Regions from separate parts of the Rhizobium sp. TH2 genome, predicted to be linked through region 2. Evidence: riboswitches for the same ligand, from Rfam matches in the RefSeq annotation. Region 2 holds a riboswitch; the other holds the start of a gene.
The links. Region 2 has a riboswitch for FMN ahead of ribB (3,4-dihydroxy-2-butanone-4-phosphate synthase). Riboswitches for the same ligand answer to the same signal wherever they lie in the genome.

Region 1: another riboswitch for FMN. It lies ahead of IHQ71_RS10285 (6,7-dimethyl-8-ribityllumazine synthase); the one in region 2 lies ahead of ribB (3,4-dihydroxy-2-butanone-4-phosphate synthase).

The regions. Positions count from the first base shown of each region.
Region 1 covers NZ_CP062231.1:2,051,654-2,059,945, reverse strand. Annotated here, with positions in the region: gene IHQ71_RS10305 (putative colanic acid biosynthesis acetyltransferase) at 1-161, shown strand, start outside; gene IHQ71_RS10300 (PAS domain-containing protein) at 197-1,288, opposite strand; gene IHQ71_RS10295 (DUF1194 domain-containing protein) at 1,712-2,536, shown strand; gene IHQ71_RS10290 (Wzz/FepE/Etk N-terminal domain-containing protein) at 2,580-4,256, opposite strand; FMN riboswitch at 4,397-4,544, shown strand; gene IHQ71_RS10285 (6,7-dimethyl-8-ribityllumazine synthase) at 4,628-5,122, shown strand; gene hupB (DNA-binding protein HupB) at 5,183-5,461, opposite strand; gene lon (endopeptidase La) at 5,691-8,108, opposite strand.
Region 2 covers NZ_CP062232.1:173,729-182,020, forward strand. Annotated here, with positions in the region: gene IHQ71_RS29680 (substrate-binding domain-containing protein) at 1-87, shown strand, start outside; gene IHQ71_RS29685 (sugar ABC transporter ATP-binding protein) at 120-1,607, shown strand; gene IHQ71_RS29690 (SDR family oxidoreductase) at 1,625-2,413, shown strand; FMN riboswitch at 2,461-2,607, shown strand; gene ribB (3,4-dihydroxy-2-butanone-4-phosphate synthase) at 2,721-3,356, shown strand; gene IHQ71_RS29700 (sulfite oxidase) at 3,702-4,811, opposite strand; gene IHQ71_RS29705 (class I SAM-dependent methyltransferase) at 5,022-5,693, opposite strand; gene IHQ71_RS29710 (class I SAM-dependent methyltransferase) at 6,073-6,870, opposite strand; gene fabF (beta-ketoacyl-ACP synthase II) at 7,598-8,292, opposite strand, start outside.

The sequences.
Region 1 (8,292 bases), on a different replicon from region 2:
CGAAGGCATGGGTCGCGGCCGAGGCCTTTGTCGGCCCGGGCGTCACGGTTGGCGAAGGCGCGGTGCTTGGCGCACGTGGCGTTGCAGCCAAGGACCTGGAGCCCTGGGGCATCTATGCCGGCAACCCGGCAAGGAAGCTGCGCGAGCGCAAGCAGTTCTGATACGGTGCGCGCGATACCGAGGCTTGAAGAAGCGATCACACCAGAGAGGCCAGCAAGGCTACGAGTTGCCCCTGGCGATGCGTATCGGTCTTTTGAAAAATGGATTTGAGCCTGCTGCGGGCGGTTTCCCTGGTGATGCCAAGCGCTGATGCAGCGTTTTCGAGGGAGTCGCCGATGGCCAAAAGTGCCGCGAGACGTGCTTCTGCCGGCGTAAGCCCGAAAGCGCGGCTGAAGGCCTGCCAATCGGACTTGGCTGGCCCCATGATCTCATTGAGAAGCAGGAGCGCTCGCGCGGAAAGAAACGGGGATTTCGCCGCACCATCGACGGGCAGGATCCTGATCGCGAGGGGAGTGGCGTTCTCCCGTCGTACGATGATCGGGGGTGCGCACAAGATTTTGCCCTCGCGAAGCCCCCGCAGCCGCTCGATGACTTTGCTGTATTCCGCCGCCGCGTGACGATCGCGGAATATCAGACGCCCGCCGGCCACCTGGATGGCGGCGCCCAAGAGTTGCGTTGCAGCAGCGTTGGCATGGATGAACCTGCCGGTCTCATCGATCGCCACCACGGCTTTGCCCATTTGATCGAATGAATTGGCCACGGCGGACAAGGTGACGCGGCCAGCAAGCTCCGCAAGACTGCCAACTTCGTTCAGCCGCAAGGAAAATTGTTGGAGAATGGCTCTTTCACTCTGTTCGTATGGTCCTTGGCGTAGAGATCGATGCATCGTCAGGGACCAGATATCGGAACCACTGCGAATCCCGATGCCCGCCCACCACCTGCCGTCAAAGCGCGGCAAGAATTCTTCGAAGAACGGTGCACGATCGTCAGCGTTGGCCAGGTCCCGGTCGAGCGCAATTTCGCCTCGCATAAGCAGAGCCCTGGAACGCAGATGACTAACTCTGTCCTGTTCGGTCCAACTCTCGCGTACATAGGTCTCCAGGCAGTCCCTGAGGTTGGCAGTCGCCACAGCTCCTTCCGACCCGGTCTGAGGAATCAACCCCGCACCAATGGCGCCGACGGCCTGCGTGATTTCCTCCAAAACCTCTGCCCAACGCGCCGGCTCGGCAACGACATCAGACAAATGCATGGACGCATATTGCAAGCGCCTGATGTCAATCGCCACCATCCCACCCCAGCATGTGTGCCAAGCACGAAGGTGCACGGCAACCAACACTCCACCTCTCATAAAACCATATATTTCAGGTGACCGCAGCATAATTCGAGTATTGCACGGAAGGCTGCAAAGGAATTTCGCCGAAAACCTTCATTGCGAAAACCAGTCATGAACAACGCAGATCGTCGTATCGGCCAGGCGCGCCTTAGATAGTGCTGTTACACCACCTTTCGTGCGACGGGTATCCGGTTTGCAGCCGGTATACCACTCTCCCTGGGCGCTGGACTATGGCCGATCTCCTCCAACTGTCCTTCATCAACCCCCAAAAGGGGGTCTCATCGAAGGTTCCGCTGGTTGATGCTTCCCGGATCGATGGACACGCCAAGACGGATGCCGCGCGCCACCGGTAGCAACAAGATGACGAGACAGGGGTGGATGACCATGCATTCTTTCGTGAAACTGACAGGTACGATTGCTGTCACGCTGATTTTAGGATTGCAAGCACGCGCCTCCGGTATCGATCAGGCATCAACCTTTGACGTTGATGTCGCCATTGTCTTCGCGGTCGATTCCTCATCCTCGATCGACAGGGGCACTGCGGACCTCCAGCGGAACGGGCACGTTGCCGCACTGACTTCGCCCGAGTTCATCAAGGCCCTTTCCGGCAATCATCTCGGCTGCATCGGCATAACCTACTTTGAATGGGCAAGCCCGCAACAGATAAGAACCGTGTTGCCCTGGACGAGGATCTGCGGACGTCAGGACGCAGAAGCGGCGGCCCGGGTGATCAGTAGGAAAGGCGCCACCGGCTTCAGCCGCGGAGTGAGAGGCGGGACATCCATTTCCGCGGCCATAGGCGTTGCAAGTCTGCTTCTCGACCGGTTCCCCGGAAATGCCGATCGAAAGGTCATCGACATCTCCGGCAATGGAGAGAACAATGACGGCCTGCCCGTTTTGCAGGCCAGGGAGAAGGCGATCGACAAGGGGTACACGATCAACGCGATTGCCATTCCATCGAAAGACGAAGCTGCGCTGGGCCGCCCACTGGCATCCTATTTCGCGGAAGACGTCATAGGCGGTTTCCAAGCCTTCGTTATGGTTCCACGGTCGACAAGCGACTACACAAAGGCGCTGCGTCGGAAGCTGGTAACGGAGATAGCCCTGAACATTGGGCCGAACCTGGCTAACTCCGAGGAACGCCTCGGGTGGCGGCTCGTTACAACAGTCGCGGACGCTCGATATGGCGCATCCAAATGGTAGCATTGGCTGCAACCGAATGCGGCGTCGCCTGCATATCTAGAACTCAGCCCTTTGCGATTCTTTTGTTGAACGACGCCCGCGAGCCCGCAGCCGCATAGAGCGGAAGTTTTTTCAGGTCGGCGCGGGTCAGGATCACTCCGGCCAGCTTCGCCCGCACTTCCGGTTCGCTGTCGAGCAGATCGGCGATGAGCTGCGGCGTTGCCCTGCCCCATTGCGCGGCAAGCACGAAATTATCGATCACGGGTTCGGCGGCGCGGGCATCGGAGGCGGTCGAGAGCGGAGCAAGATCGATGATGATGTGCTGGTACTGGCCGCGAAGCTCCGACATGAAGGTCTTGGCGCGATCGGAATTGAAGAGACTGGCCGGCTCGACCGTGCGATCCTTCAGCACCATGGGCAGCAGGGAAATATTGCTCCTGGAATCATAGAGCAAGGTTTCGTCGGTGCTCTTGTTCTGGAGCACGGCGTCGACGAGGCCCTGTTCCGCTTCGGCGGCGAGCCAGTCGCTCAGGCGCGGGTCGCGGGCATTGCCGTCGATCAGCAGCACGCTGCGGCCCTGGTTGGCGAGGTGGGCGGCGAGGTTGGCGGCGATGATGGTCGCGCCGTCGCCGGCAAGCGCCGAGGTGACGCCGGTCACCGTGCCCTGCCCATCCTTCTGGTGGCCGATCAGCGCCACGGCGGCCGAGCGGATCGTTTCCCCGAAGACCGAATAGGATTCGAGCACCGAGCGGCGGGCAGGTTCGGGCAGCGGCGCGCCCTTGCCGATCGTCATGGTGCCGAGATTTTTGGTGCCGCCGCGCGGCAGGTAGCCGAGGAAGCGGATCCCGAGCGCCCGCGCAATGACATCGCCGTCGCGCGCGCCACGGTCGGTCAGTTCGCGGAAGCCCGCTATGGCGCAGCCGATGACGGCACCCAGGATGGCGCCTACCGCGACGAGGAAGGGCACACGCGGCGCCATCGGTGCGGCGGGCAGCCGGGCATCACTCATGACGACGACATCCATGCCGGGCAGTGCGCGGGCGATCATCATGTCCTGAAGCTTCGCCTGCAGTGCGTCCTTTGCCGGGCCGCTCGCGCGGTCGATCTCGCTCTGCAGCGCCGCGCGCATGCGCGAATTGGCCATATCATTGTCCTGCGCGATCTTCTGCTTGAACGCCTCGGCAAAGGCCTGCGCGACTTTCTGGGCGACTGCCGGATTGGGATGGGTGTAGGAGATCGCGGCGACATAGGTGCGGCCGACGCGCGACGCCTTCACATTGGCCTGCAGGGCGGCTACGACCTGATCGAGATCGAGCTTCCTGGCGGCTTCGTCTGTCGAGGCCATTTTCATGCCCAGGCGGGCGCCGATCCGTGCGATCAGTTGCCTGAGGCCTGAAGCCGCAGGCTTGGCGAAGTCGGCGTCGTTGACTAGATCCAGCCGGTCGGCGACGATGGTCGCGACCGAGGCGGATCTCGCCAGTTCGAGCTGGGAAAGGAACTGGCCCTCCTCTTCGGGCGTCGTGGTCTCGATGCCCTGACGGACCGGATCGGCCGCAGGGCCGGAGCGCACCATGATGGTTGCGGCCGAGGAATAGACCGGCACCTGGCTCTGGGCATAGATGAAGCCGAGAACCGCGCCAATGATCGTGAGAAGCGCCACGATCTTCCACCGACGACGAGCGACGGCGAAAAGCTGTTCGAGAACGTGGAGGTCGGGATTGGCAGTGGCCGGAAGGTTCAAGGAAACACCCTGTGCTCGAAGAATTTGATGTGGCTATTGGGGTATAGAGGCAGGCCGCGGCGCAATCAAGTTCGGGCCTGCGTCGGACTTGCAGGATCACGGAATGTCGTCTACGTCTCACCTGCCCGCAATCATGCGGGCGATGATCTCAGGGCGGGGTGCGATTCCCCACCGGCGGTAAGTGGAGTATTCCACAAGCCCGCGAGCGCTTTCCGGCCTGCCGGAAAGGTCAGCAGATTCGGTGTGATTCCGAAGCCGACGGTATAGTCCGGATGGAAGAGATCGGTTTGCCTTCAGCACCCGTGCGCGCATGGGTGATCGTCGGCGTCCGCTTGCCCTGATTCATGCGTTGGGAAAGAAAGGACACGACCATGAATCTTGAACTATCCAATATCGAACAATCCAGAATCACATCCTCGCGCCGCATTGCGTTCGTCTCTGCGCGCTGGCACCGGGACATCGTCGATAATTGCCGCGATGCCTTCGCTACGGAGATCGCCGCCCTCACCGGTGGGCGCTACGAGATCGACTATTTCGAAGTGCCGGGCGCCTTCGAGATTCCGCTTCGTGCCAAGCGGCTTGCACGAGGTGCGCGCTACGACGCCGTGATCGGCGCGGCGCTGGTGGTGGATGGCGGTATCTACCGGCATGAATTCGTGGCGCAGGCTGTCATCAATGGCCTGATGCAGGTCGGGTTGGAAACCGATGTGCCGGTGCTCTCGGCGGTGCTGACGCCGCATCATTTCCACAGCGGTGCCGAGCACCAGACTTTCTTTGCCGAGCATTTCCGCGTCAAGGGCCGGGAGGTGGCTGCCGCTTGCCTCGCAATCGTCGAGGAAGCCGGCGCACTCAAGGCTGCGGCGTAAGAACGAAAAAACCCGGATGCTCGCGCATCCGGGTTTCCTTGCCATTGCTGGCGGAAGAGATCAATTGCCGTTGACGGCGTCCTTCAGGCCCTTGCCTGCGGAGAACTTCGGAACGTTGCGGGCCGGGATGTTGACCTTTTCACCGGTCGACACGTTGCGACCGACAGAGGCTTCGCGGCGGCTCACGGAGAAATTGCCGAAACCGACGAGACGGACATCGCCGCCCTTCTTGAGTTCTTCCTGAACGGCGTCGAACACGGCGTCCACTGCGGAGGCCGCGTCGGTCTTGCTCAGACTGGACTTCTCTGCGACTGCTGCCACGAGTTCACTCTTGTTCATGTTTCCACCCCTTTCCTAGCTGGTTTGAAACGACTCACGTTGTTCTTGGGGCAGTTAAAGACTTCGACTGCCCGACCGCAACCCTGATACAGAAGTTTCCCGAGAAATCCAGCCTGTTTAGACGATTTTTCATAAAGAAATGGCCGGTCTGGAGACCGGCCATCCGCAATTTTGGGTCAGTTTGCCGCCAGAGATACACTCGCTGGCCAGAACCTGACAATCTTTCCGCTCAGTGAGCGATCGAAAGTCCCGCATCATCGACGGCGCCCGGCTTTACCGGTGCGGGGTCGAATGATTCGTTCCACTCGATCGCCACGGGCTGGCGAGCAAGCGCATGTTCGAGAACCTCGCCCACGCGGGAGACCGGAATGATCTCCATATTGTTCTTCACATTGTCAGGAATATCCGCCAGATCCTTGGCGTTATCCTGCGGGATCAGAACCTTCTTGATGCCGCCTCGCAGTGCCGCGAGCAGTTTTTCCTTCAGGCCGCCGATCGGCGACACCCGGCCGCGCAGGGTGATTTCACCCGTCATCGCGACATCGTGTCGGACCGGAATGCCGGTCATGACCGAGACGATCGCCGTGACCATGCCGATACCCGCCGACGGGCCGTCCTTCGGGGTTGCGCCATCCGGTACGTGTACGTGGATGTCGCGCTTTTCGAAGAGCGGCGGTTCGATGCCGAAATCAAGCGCCCGCGAGCGGACATAGGATGCCGCCGCCGAGATCGATTCCTTCATCACGTCCTTGAGGTTGCCGGTGACCGTCATGCGGCCCTTGCCCGGCATCATCAGCGCCTCGACGGTGAGCAATTCGCCGCCGACTTCGGTCCAGGCAAGACCGCTGACCACGCCGACCATATCCTCGCGTTCGGCTTCGTCATGACGGAAGCGCGGCACGCCAAGATACTGGTGCAGGTTCTCCGTGGTCACGTCGACCTTCAGCACCTTGTTGCGCAGAATTTCGGTGACCGCCTTACGGGCAAGCTTGTTGAGCTCGCGTTCGTAATTACGGACGCCGGCTTCCCTGGTATAGGCGCGGATGACTTCCATCAGCGCTTCATCTGATATCGAGAACTCCTTCGGCTGCAGCGCGTGGTCGCGCATCGCCTTGGAAAGCAGGTGCCGCTTGGCGATTTCCAGCTTCTCGTCTTCGGTGTAGCCGGCAATACGGATGATCTCCATGCGGTCCATCAGAGGTGCAGGGATATTCAGCGTATTGGCCGTGGTCACGAACATGACGTTCGACAGGTCATATTCCACTTCGAGATAGTGGTCCATGAAGGTCGAGTTCTGTTCCGGATCGAGCACCTCGAGCAGAGCCGACGACGGGTCGCCGCGGAAGTCCTGGCCCATCTTGTCGATTTCATCGAGCAGGAAGAGCGGATTGGCCTTCTTTGCCTTCTTCATCGACTGGACGATCTTGCCGGGCATCGAGCCGATATAGGTCCGGCGGTGACCGCGGATCTCGGCCTCGTCACGCACGCCGCCAAGCGCCATGCGGACATATTCGCGGCCGGTCGCCTTGGCGATCGACTTGGCGAGCGAGGTCTTGCCGACGCCGGGAGGACCGACGAGGCACAGGATCGGGCCTTTGATCTTGGAGGAGCGCGCCTGCACGGCGAGATATTCGACGATGCGTTCCTTGACCTTGTCGAGACCGAAGTGATCCTCGTCGAGGATTTTCTCGGAGTTGATAAGGTCGGTCTTGACGCGGCTGAACTTGCCCCAGGGCAGGCTCAGCAACCAATCGAGATAATTGCGCACGACGGTCGATTCGGCCGACATCGGGCTCATCTGCTTGAGCTTGCGGAACTCGGCATCGGCCTTTTCGCGCGCTTCCTTGGAGAGCTTGGTCTTGCCGATACGGGCTTCCAGTTCGGCCATTTCATCGCGGCCGTCCTCGTCGCCCAGTTCCTTCTGGATCGCCTTCATCTGCTCATTGAGGTAGTATTCGCGCTGGGTCTTCTCCATCTGGCGCTTGACGCGCGAGCGGATGCGCTTCTCGACCTGCAGGACGGAGATCTCGCCTTCCATGAAGCCGAGCGCCTTTTCGAGCCGGCCCTTGACGGACACGGTTTCGAGCATTTCCTGCTTGTCGGTCAGCTTGATCGACAGATGCGAAGCGACCGTGTCGGCAAGCTTCGAATAATCGTCGATCTGGCCGGCGGCGCTGACGACCTCGGGAGAGATCTTCTTGTTGAGCTTGACGTAGTTTTCGAATTCGGAAACCACCGAGCGCGACATCGCCTCGATCTCGACCGCGTCCTCTTCGGGCTCGGCAAGGATCGACGCGGTGGCTTCGTAGAAGTCCTCGCGGGCGGTGTAGTGTTCGATGCGGGCGCGCGCCCTGCCCTCAACGAGCACCTTGACGGTGCCATCGGGCAGTTTCAGCAGTTGCAGCACGTTGGCAGCGGTGCCGACCTCGAAGATCGCCGAAGGCGGCGGATCATCGTCGGTCGCATTTTTCTGGGTGACGAGAAGGATTTGCCGATCGGTTCCGATCACCTCTTCAAGCGCGCGGATGGATTTCTCGCGGCCCACGAAGAGCGGAACGATCATGTGGGGGAATACCACGATGTCGCGCAGCGGCAGAACGGGGTAATTCTCCTGACTTCCTTCAGTCGGGAATGTCTTTTTGGTCATTTCTTTCCCTTTCAAGTCCAAGCCTTAGACAAGGCCAGGGCGGCAATCCCTCACTAGGCGATGCCGACCTGTAGTAGCCGTTTCCGGCCACGCTAACAGGTGGCTATGCCGGGTGGACAATTCAAGCCTGATTCAGGCCACTCGAAACACCTGATGTCAAATGCCTGTCACAATCCCGAGATCA
Region 2 (8,292 bases):
GGCCAGAAAGTCGAGGAACGTCAGACCCCCAACGCTGTGCTGACGACCTGCGAGAATGCGCCCGAGTTTGTTAAGAACCATCCGTAACTTGACTTGATATCTGAAAAGGCAGCAGCGTCATGACCACCCGCTCTCCCATCCTGTCGCTCCGTGGAATTGAGAAATCCTACGGCCCGATCAAGGTGGTGCATGGTGTCGATATCGACATCCATCCCGGGGAAGTCGTGGCGCTGCTCGGCGAAAACGGTGCCGGAAAATCGACGCTTTCCAACGTCATTTCCGGCGCCGTCCAGCCATCTTCCGGCGAAATGACGTGGCTGGGCGCGGCCTATGCCCCCGCCAATCCGCGCGCCGCGATGGACGAGGGTGTGGGCATGATACATCAGGAACTGAAACTGCTCCCGAAGCTATCCATCGCGGAGAATATCTTTGTCGGCCGCTATCCGATGAAGTCCGGCCGGATCGATCGAAGGGCCATGGAGGATCGTGCACGCAGTGGCCTCAAGCGGCTGGGTCTCGATATCTCCCCCGATCGTCTTGTCGAAGGGCTTTCGACGGGAAAACAGCAGCTCATCGAGATCGCAAAGGCGCTGACGCTCAATGCCCGCCTGCTGATCCTGGACGAGCCGACCGCCGCTCTGGGCGGCGAGGAAACCCAACTGCTGTTCCAGCAGATCGAGCGTCTCAAGTCCGAAGGCGTCGGCATCATCTACATTTCTCACCGTCTTGAGGAGATCCGGCAGATTGCCGACCGCATCGTTGTCATGCGCGACGGCGCCAAGGTCCGGGAGTTCGACACCGGCGACGTTCCCGTACGCACCATTGTCGAAGCGATGGTCGGACGCTCTCTTGAACGGATGTTCCCCACGATTCCATCGCCGTCGGACGAGGTGACGCTCGAAGTCAGAAACCTGGCCTCGCCGACCAACGCGTTTAGGAATATCAGCTTTTCGGTCCGGAAGGGCGAGGTCTTCGGGATAGCGGGCCTCATGGGAGCCGGCCGCACGGAACTCGTGCGCGCCATTACCGGTGCAGATCCCATTTCCAGCGGCGAGGTCTTCCTGCGTGGCGAGGCGGTTACACCCCGTTCGCCAATGGATTCGATCCGCAACGGCATCGTTCTCGTGCCGGAAGACCGCAAGCTTCAGGGCGTAATACTTGATCATTCGATTGCCGAGAATATCGCCTACGCCAATCTCGCCGATATTGCCCCGAAGGGCTGGATTTCCTCTGGCCGCCTTCATCAGTTTGCCGACGAATACATCAGGAAGTTCGGCGTGAAGGGCCGCGGCCGCCAGAATGCCGGAGAGCTCTCGGGCGGCAACCAGCAGAAGGTGGTGCTGGCCAAGTGGTTGGCGCGCAAGCCGCAGGTCGTCGTACTGGACGAGCCGACGCGTGGCATTGACGTGGGGGCCCGCTCGTCGATCTACGATCTCATCATGGATTTGGCGCGTCAGGGGGTCTCGGTGATCGTGGTCAGTTCGGATCTCGAAGAGGTACTCGGGGTCTCAAGCCGTATCATGGTCATGTCGCAAGGCAAGCAGGCCGGCATCCTGAAGCGGGAAGATGCCAACGATGTCTCAATCATGGAACTGGCGACCAGCTAAAGCAGGAGAATTTCATCGTGTCCGACATCGCTCTCAATGCGCCGAAACTATTCGATCTCTCCGGGAACGTCGCATTCGTGACAGGTGCCGGCAGCGGCATCGGCCAAAGAATCGCCAAGGGGCTAGCGCAATGCGGGGCAGACGTTGCCCTTCTCGATCGCCGCACCGACGACGGATTGGCGCAGACGGCTGAATTCATCAGGAAGACCGGGCGTCGCAGCATTCAGATCGCCGCCGATGTGACCAGTGGCGGTGCCTTGAATGAGGCGGTTGCCCGTACGGAGGCCGAGCTTGGTCCGCTGACACTTGCCCTCAACGCAGCCGGCATCGCCAACGCCAACCCGGCCGACGAGATGGAGGAAAGCCAGTTCCAGACGATGATCGACGTCAACCTGAAGGGCGTTTTCCTCTCTTGCCAGGCGGAAGCGCGCGCGATGTTAAAGAACGGGCGCGGATCGATCGTCAATATCGCGTCAATGTCCGGAGTGATCGTCAACCGGGGTCTCAATCAATGCCACTACAACGCCTCGAAGGCCGGCGTCATCCACATGTCGAAGTCGATGGCAATGGAATGGGTCGGCCGTGGCATTCGCGTGAACACTATTAGCCCGGGTTACACGGCCACACCAATGAACACCCGGCCGGAAATGGTGCATCAGACAAAGCTGTTCGAGGAGCAGACCCCTATGCAGCGCATGGCGACGGTGGATGAAATGGTCGGTCCCGCCGTTTTCCTGCTTTCGGGGGCAGCAAGCTTTGTCACTGGCGTGGACCTCCTGGTCGATGGCGGCTTCTGCTGCTGGTAAAATATCATGAGGCCTCTTGCATTCCTTTGCAGGAACTCTTTATTTAGACGTGTTCTCAGGGCGGGGTGAAAGTCCCCACCGGCGGTATCTGGAGAAATCCAGGAGCCCGCGAGCGCTTCCACTCACGTGGAGGGTCAGCAGACCCGGTGCGATGCCGGGGCCGACGGTCATAGTCCGGATGGAAGAGAACAACGTCTGCAAAACCGCTCCTCATCGAGCGGGTGCGGGCTTGTTCGCCCAAGGGATGAATAGCGGCTGCGAAGTCGCGGTTTTACGCCGATGTCGGCAACCCTTGAAAGGCTATGGAATGAAAATCTCGAAAATTGAAGACGCAATCGCGGTGCTTGCGCGGGGCGGCATGATTGTGGCCGTGGATGACGAAGACCGGGAGAACGAAGGCGACATCATCGTCGCCTCGGATGCGGTGACGTCGGAAACGATCGCCTTCATGATGAAGCACGCGCGCGGGCTGATCTGCGTTGCGATGGAAGGAGGGCGTCTCGACGCGCTCGATATCCCCCTGATGGTTCCCCGGAACACCGAGCTCCACAAAACGGCATTCACCGTGTCCGTCGATTATCTTCCGGGAACGACGACCGGCATCTCGGCGGATGATCGGGCTGCGACCGTGCGAGCCTTGGTGGCTTCCGGTTCACGGCCGGCGGATTTCGCCAGACCGGGCCACATCTTTCCTCTGCGGGCACATCCCGAGGGTGTGCGCGGCCGGCCGGGCCATACGGAGGCGGCGGTGGATCTCGCGCGCCTCGCCGGGAAGTCTGCTTCAGGGGTAATTTGCGAGGTTGCCAATGACGATGGGACGATGGCGCGCCTTCCCGATCTGCTGGTGTTCGCTGAAACGCACCAGCTTCCGCTAATCACCATCAAAGACCTGATCGCTTTCGTCGAGGGGCAGGTCGCGGTTGGCGCCGCGCAGGCTGCCTGACCATTTCATTTTCGTTTTGGCAGGGATGCGCACGTGAGCCTGCGTATCTCTGCAATCCGGGGCTGTTCGGCTAGGCGCGCAGATGGGCTGCCTTCTGCCAAGCCGGCTCCCTTGCATCCGTCGTAACATGCGGGTCCACAGTTCGAATCCCATCAAGCCATTTGAACGTTTATGCTGCTTTCACCCGCCGAACGGACATTCTGTCAGCATCGAAAGCTTTGGCTGCTTTGCGCCCCCATAGTGGTCATCGAGCCACCGGCCGCCGTTGCTTGCAAAACGGACATGACGCAGTGACAACGCGGTCTTAGTTGCGCCAAAAGCCGCCATTCCGCCCCATGCGGGTGATTAGATCACGAATTCCTCCTCGTACGTCTGAGGCTCCGGAACGACCGTAACCTCCACCGGAACGATCCAATTGGCCGCGTAGCTCTCGCAGTCGGAACGCTGGAGGTCGGGCTGCACGCACCCCGCCCCATCGATCGCGCGACATCGCAGTATACGTCGCCCCACTTCCTCAGGGGTCCAAATGTACTCCCACAAGCGCCATGCATAGGGACGTTCTGTTTCGAGGAGCCTTCCCTCACGCCAGCCCCTGCCATCTCCGGTGCAGACCTGCACCTGCCGGATAGCAGCCTCGCCGCTCCAGCTGGCTCCGAATATCCGATACGGTTGGCCGACGATGAGACGCGCCCCCTGCACGGGACGCGCGATCTGCGCTTTGACCTCCATCTCCGCAAGGGGGACCAGCCTGGGTTCCCCGAAGCTGCGCTCCCAACGGAAATAGTCGCGCGCCTGCCAGTAGCCAAGGAACGGTTGCTCCACAACCGTGATATGCGTGATCCACTTGACCCAAGCCATCCCGAACCAGCCACCCACGACCGCGCGTAGCGGGTAGCCGTGATCGCGCGTCAACGGCTCGTCGTTCATCGAATAGGCAAGGATCGTGCTGTCAGCGATGGCCTTCTCCAGCGGTAAACTGCGCGCAAAAGCGATGGGGCCGGGAGAAGCCGTTTTCTTGTTGGAGTCGACGACGCCGCTGTCGGCGCCTGCGAGCAGAACCTCACATGCGGTTCGCTTAACGCCCGCCATTTCCAAAATCTCGCGCAGAAGAACACCTGTCCACGCGGCATTGCCGACGGCTCCGTTCTGCCACTGCAACCCCTCCTTCGCCGGCACATAGTAGACGCGCCCGTTCCCTGCACACTCGACGACGGCGGTGAACGTCGTGCTCCGCATCGCCTTGATGCTGTCGAGGTCAAGTTCGATCGGCCGCTCCACCGCCCCGCCAACGCGCAATCTCCAGTCTCGCGCATCGAGGTCCGGCGACGGGAAATGGTTTCGCACGAAGAACAGCTCGGTTGGGATCAGCCAATCGGAGAGCGACGCAAACGGAAACTCGATGTTCTGTGGGGATTTCTGTCGAACTATTAGACTGGGTTGGTGTGGTGTCGGCATCGTCCTCGTCTCCCCTTTCAAGAGCACGACGTCGGCTCTCGGTCGCGCGAATTCCGGTACGATCACACCGCCCCTCGCAGTGCGTCTGTCGCATTCCGCCTTCGGGCCGCATTCTAGCACATACCGCACATTCCTCGGATCGACCTCGAACGGCAGCAAAGCGCCCGAATGCTGCTATTGGCCCACGTCTCTTTCGCGCCCGCTTGTCGTTCAGGCACTACCGCTGGAGAAGACCAGCAACATATTGTTGGTAGGCATCTCGATCGTCTCGCGGAGATTAAGTCCAGCGGCCTCACCCACTTGTTCAAGATCAGCGATATCACGCACACCCCAGGATGGGTTGCGCTCCTTCAGAGCCGCGTCGAAAGCAGCGTTCGAGGGGGCGTTGTGCGCCCCGTCGCGCATGAATGGGCCGTAGAGAAAAAGAAGCCCACCAGCGTGAAGCAAACGGCCAGCTCCTGCGAACAATCCTAAGCTTGCCGCCCATGGCGCGATATGGATCATATTGATCGACACGATGGCGTCAAAATGCCCCGTTTGTTCGACGCCCCATTGTCCTGAGCACACATCAATATCCCGCGGTACCAGCACATTCTTCAGCCCTGTGAATTTGATCCAGCTAGACGTGCTGGTGCGGGCGTCGGCATCCGGATCGCTCGGCTGCCAGGTGAGGTTGGGCATTGCTCCCGCAAAACACACGGCGTGCTCGCCGGTACCGCATCCAATCTCCAGCACGGCGCCACGTGTTGGAAGGACACGTTTTAGGACAGCGAGGATCGGGGCCGAATTTCGCGCAGCGGAAGGTGAGAACATGCGCTGGTCAGCGCTTATGTCGCGCTGTTCCAGCGCAACAGGCGAACGGTCCTTCTTCTCTGGGGGCATTGGCCTTGAATCCCCTTTGGGCGATGTCTCCCACCTTATAGCTGAAATGATGGGACTGAAACCAAGGATTTCGGACTTACGAAGGGGGTCGTCGGCGCGTGCGTTCGCCCGAGGGCGACCGAACGTCCACTTCGCGTCAGATCACGCGCCCGCTAGGCTCAAGGTCTCCTTTCGAAAATCGGAGCCCGGAAGCCGACCGACGGCTTTGGCCCCGGAGCGGTCACTCCATTTGTGCCGCAGCGAGGTCAGCCTGGGACGAATTTTAGATAGGAGGCCTCTGTTGACAACAGGGTCGTTGGTTCGATTGCCGTTGAGTCGATGAGATAGAAACCACTTTTGCTTGGATCTCGCGTGCTGCGCTGGTGTTCCAACGACATGTTCAGGCAGCCAGACCCTTCACGGCCCATGCTCGGGCTGCAAGAAGAATTTCGTCATCCGGACCTTTTGGAAGCTTCGCATGAAGCGCCTCCCGCAGTTGCCTGCGCGCTACTTCGCTGATCGACATGCAATATTTCGGAGCCGAGCCGGTACCACCCAGGAAAGGGGTCCAGTAGTCGTCGAAGTTTGCAAACTCCGTTGTGATATCGATCGCCTTGCACTCGACATTTCGTAGGCCGGCATCCGTGAACAGCTCAGACAGTGGGCCAGGTCGGCAAATTGGGGCCATTGTCCCGTCATCGAATTGAGCCGCTTCGGGGTCAAGCGCAGTAGCAACATCGAAGAAATAGCGCATCAACTGCATATGCCCTGCATAGTCCCACACATAAAGACCAACGACGCCGCCAGGACGAACAACACGGGTCATCACCCGAATGGCGGCGGCCTTGTTGGGCAGGAAGTTGAGAACCAGTCCAGAGACCGCGCAGTCGACCGAGTGGTCAAATGCGGAAATTTCCTGTGCATCTGCCACTTCGAACTGAACTCGTGGATCTGTGATCCTGAAGCGGGCAGCTTCGATGAAGGGCAGAGCACTATCGACCGCGACAATCTCAGACGGGTTGCAGCTGTCTAGGATGGCGGAGGTCAACACCCCGGTTCCGCAGCCGATATCGATCCAGGCTGCCCGATCAGGAGCCTTAAGCCAAGCCAGAAATGTTGGGGCAACCTTGCGACTCCAACGACCCATGTATTGGTCATAGGAATTGGAGGCGCCCCAGAGATCTTGAGCATTCGACATGACAAAGCCTTACCATCGGCATGCTTATGACGGAAGCGGCGGCCTAACATATCGCTCCAACGACGACGCGATTTTCTTTCTCGGGCGTCTAGTCTGGCAGGGCCAACTCGAATCGAGTGTTCCACTTCTGCTGCCAATCGCATGTGATTCCACCCGAGGGCTCTATGCGAGAATTGCCGCCATTCGTGCCGTCATGACGGTGGGCACTGATAATCAGAAGGCCGCTCAACTTGCAGGGATAGCCGAAGCTCCAGATCCCCTTGCCCGCCGATTGCTGGCCGAGATTATGGAGGATGCCGCACCTACAACTGAAAGCGTCAACTTCCTATTGCAGATGATGAACAATCTTGCCCCTTACGAGCGATATAAAGCCACGGGGCTAAAGCAAGAGTTACGCGCTTTCGTTGATCGTTTGCTGTTGTCCGAAGCGCCGTCACCGTTCACTCTCTACGGTCGCCTGCCGGAACTGGAGCAACAACCATCACAACCGATCTCTCTAAATTTCCCAAAGTTTCCAGGTATTGGGGAATCGAGGGGAGGGTCGCTGGTTCGGTTCCTTTCAAGAGCCGTGGCATTGTGCGTGCTCGAACGCGGAAATAATTTCTGCATTGGCGCCCTCCAAAATCCACTGGGCTGCCTAACCTCGGGCCGATGGTTCGACTCCGCTCAAGGCGCTCCGCAAAGGGGATTTTGTCCGCGCCTTCCAAGAGACATGCTCGCAGTGCCACTATCCCTTCCAGCGTCGGAACAGCGCGCTTGCATTGACCCCACCAAAGCCGAAACCATTGGATATTGCGTACTCCATTTCCAACGATCGGGCGTCATTGACCACGAAATCAATTCCGTCGCCCGCCGGATCGGGAGCATTCAAGTTCAGGGTCGGTGGCGCCATCTGATTCTGGAGCGCCAGGATCGTGAAGATGGCTTCAAGCCCGCCTGCAGCTCCCAGAAGGTGACCCGTCGCTGATTTCGTACCGCTGACTGCTATAGCGGAGTCCGAACCAAAAACACTCTTGATAGCCCTGATTTCTCCGAGGTCACCAACTGGCGTGGACGTCGCGTGTGCGTTGAGATGGCGTACCTCACGGGGAGTGATTCCGGCTTGCGCGATCGCGATCTCCATGGCGCGACGTGCACCGTTACCATCTTCGGGACCTGAGGTGACGTGATGCGCATCCGCGGTGGTGCCGTAACCGACAAGCTCGGCAAGCGGTTTGGCGCCTCGGGCAAGCGCATGGCTGAGCGCCTCGATAACAAGGATGCCAGCTCCTTCGCCCATGACGAAGCCATCACGCAACATGTCAAATGGGCGGGATGCCCGTCTGGGTGTTTCATTGAAGCCGGTGGAGAGAGATCGAGCCGCGGCAAAACCACCAAGACTGACGATGTTCATGCATGCTTCTGTTCCACCGCATACCGCGA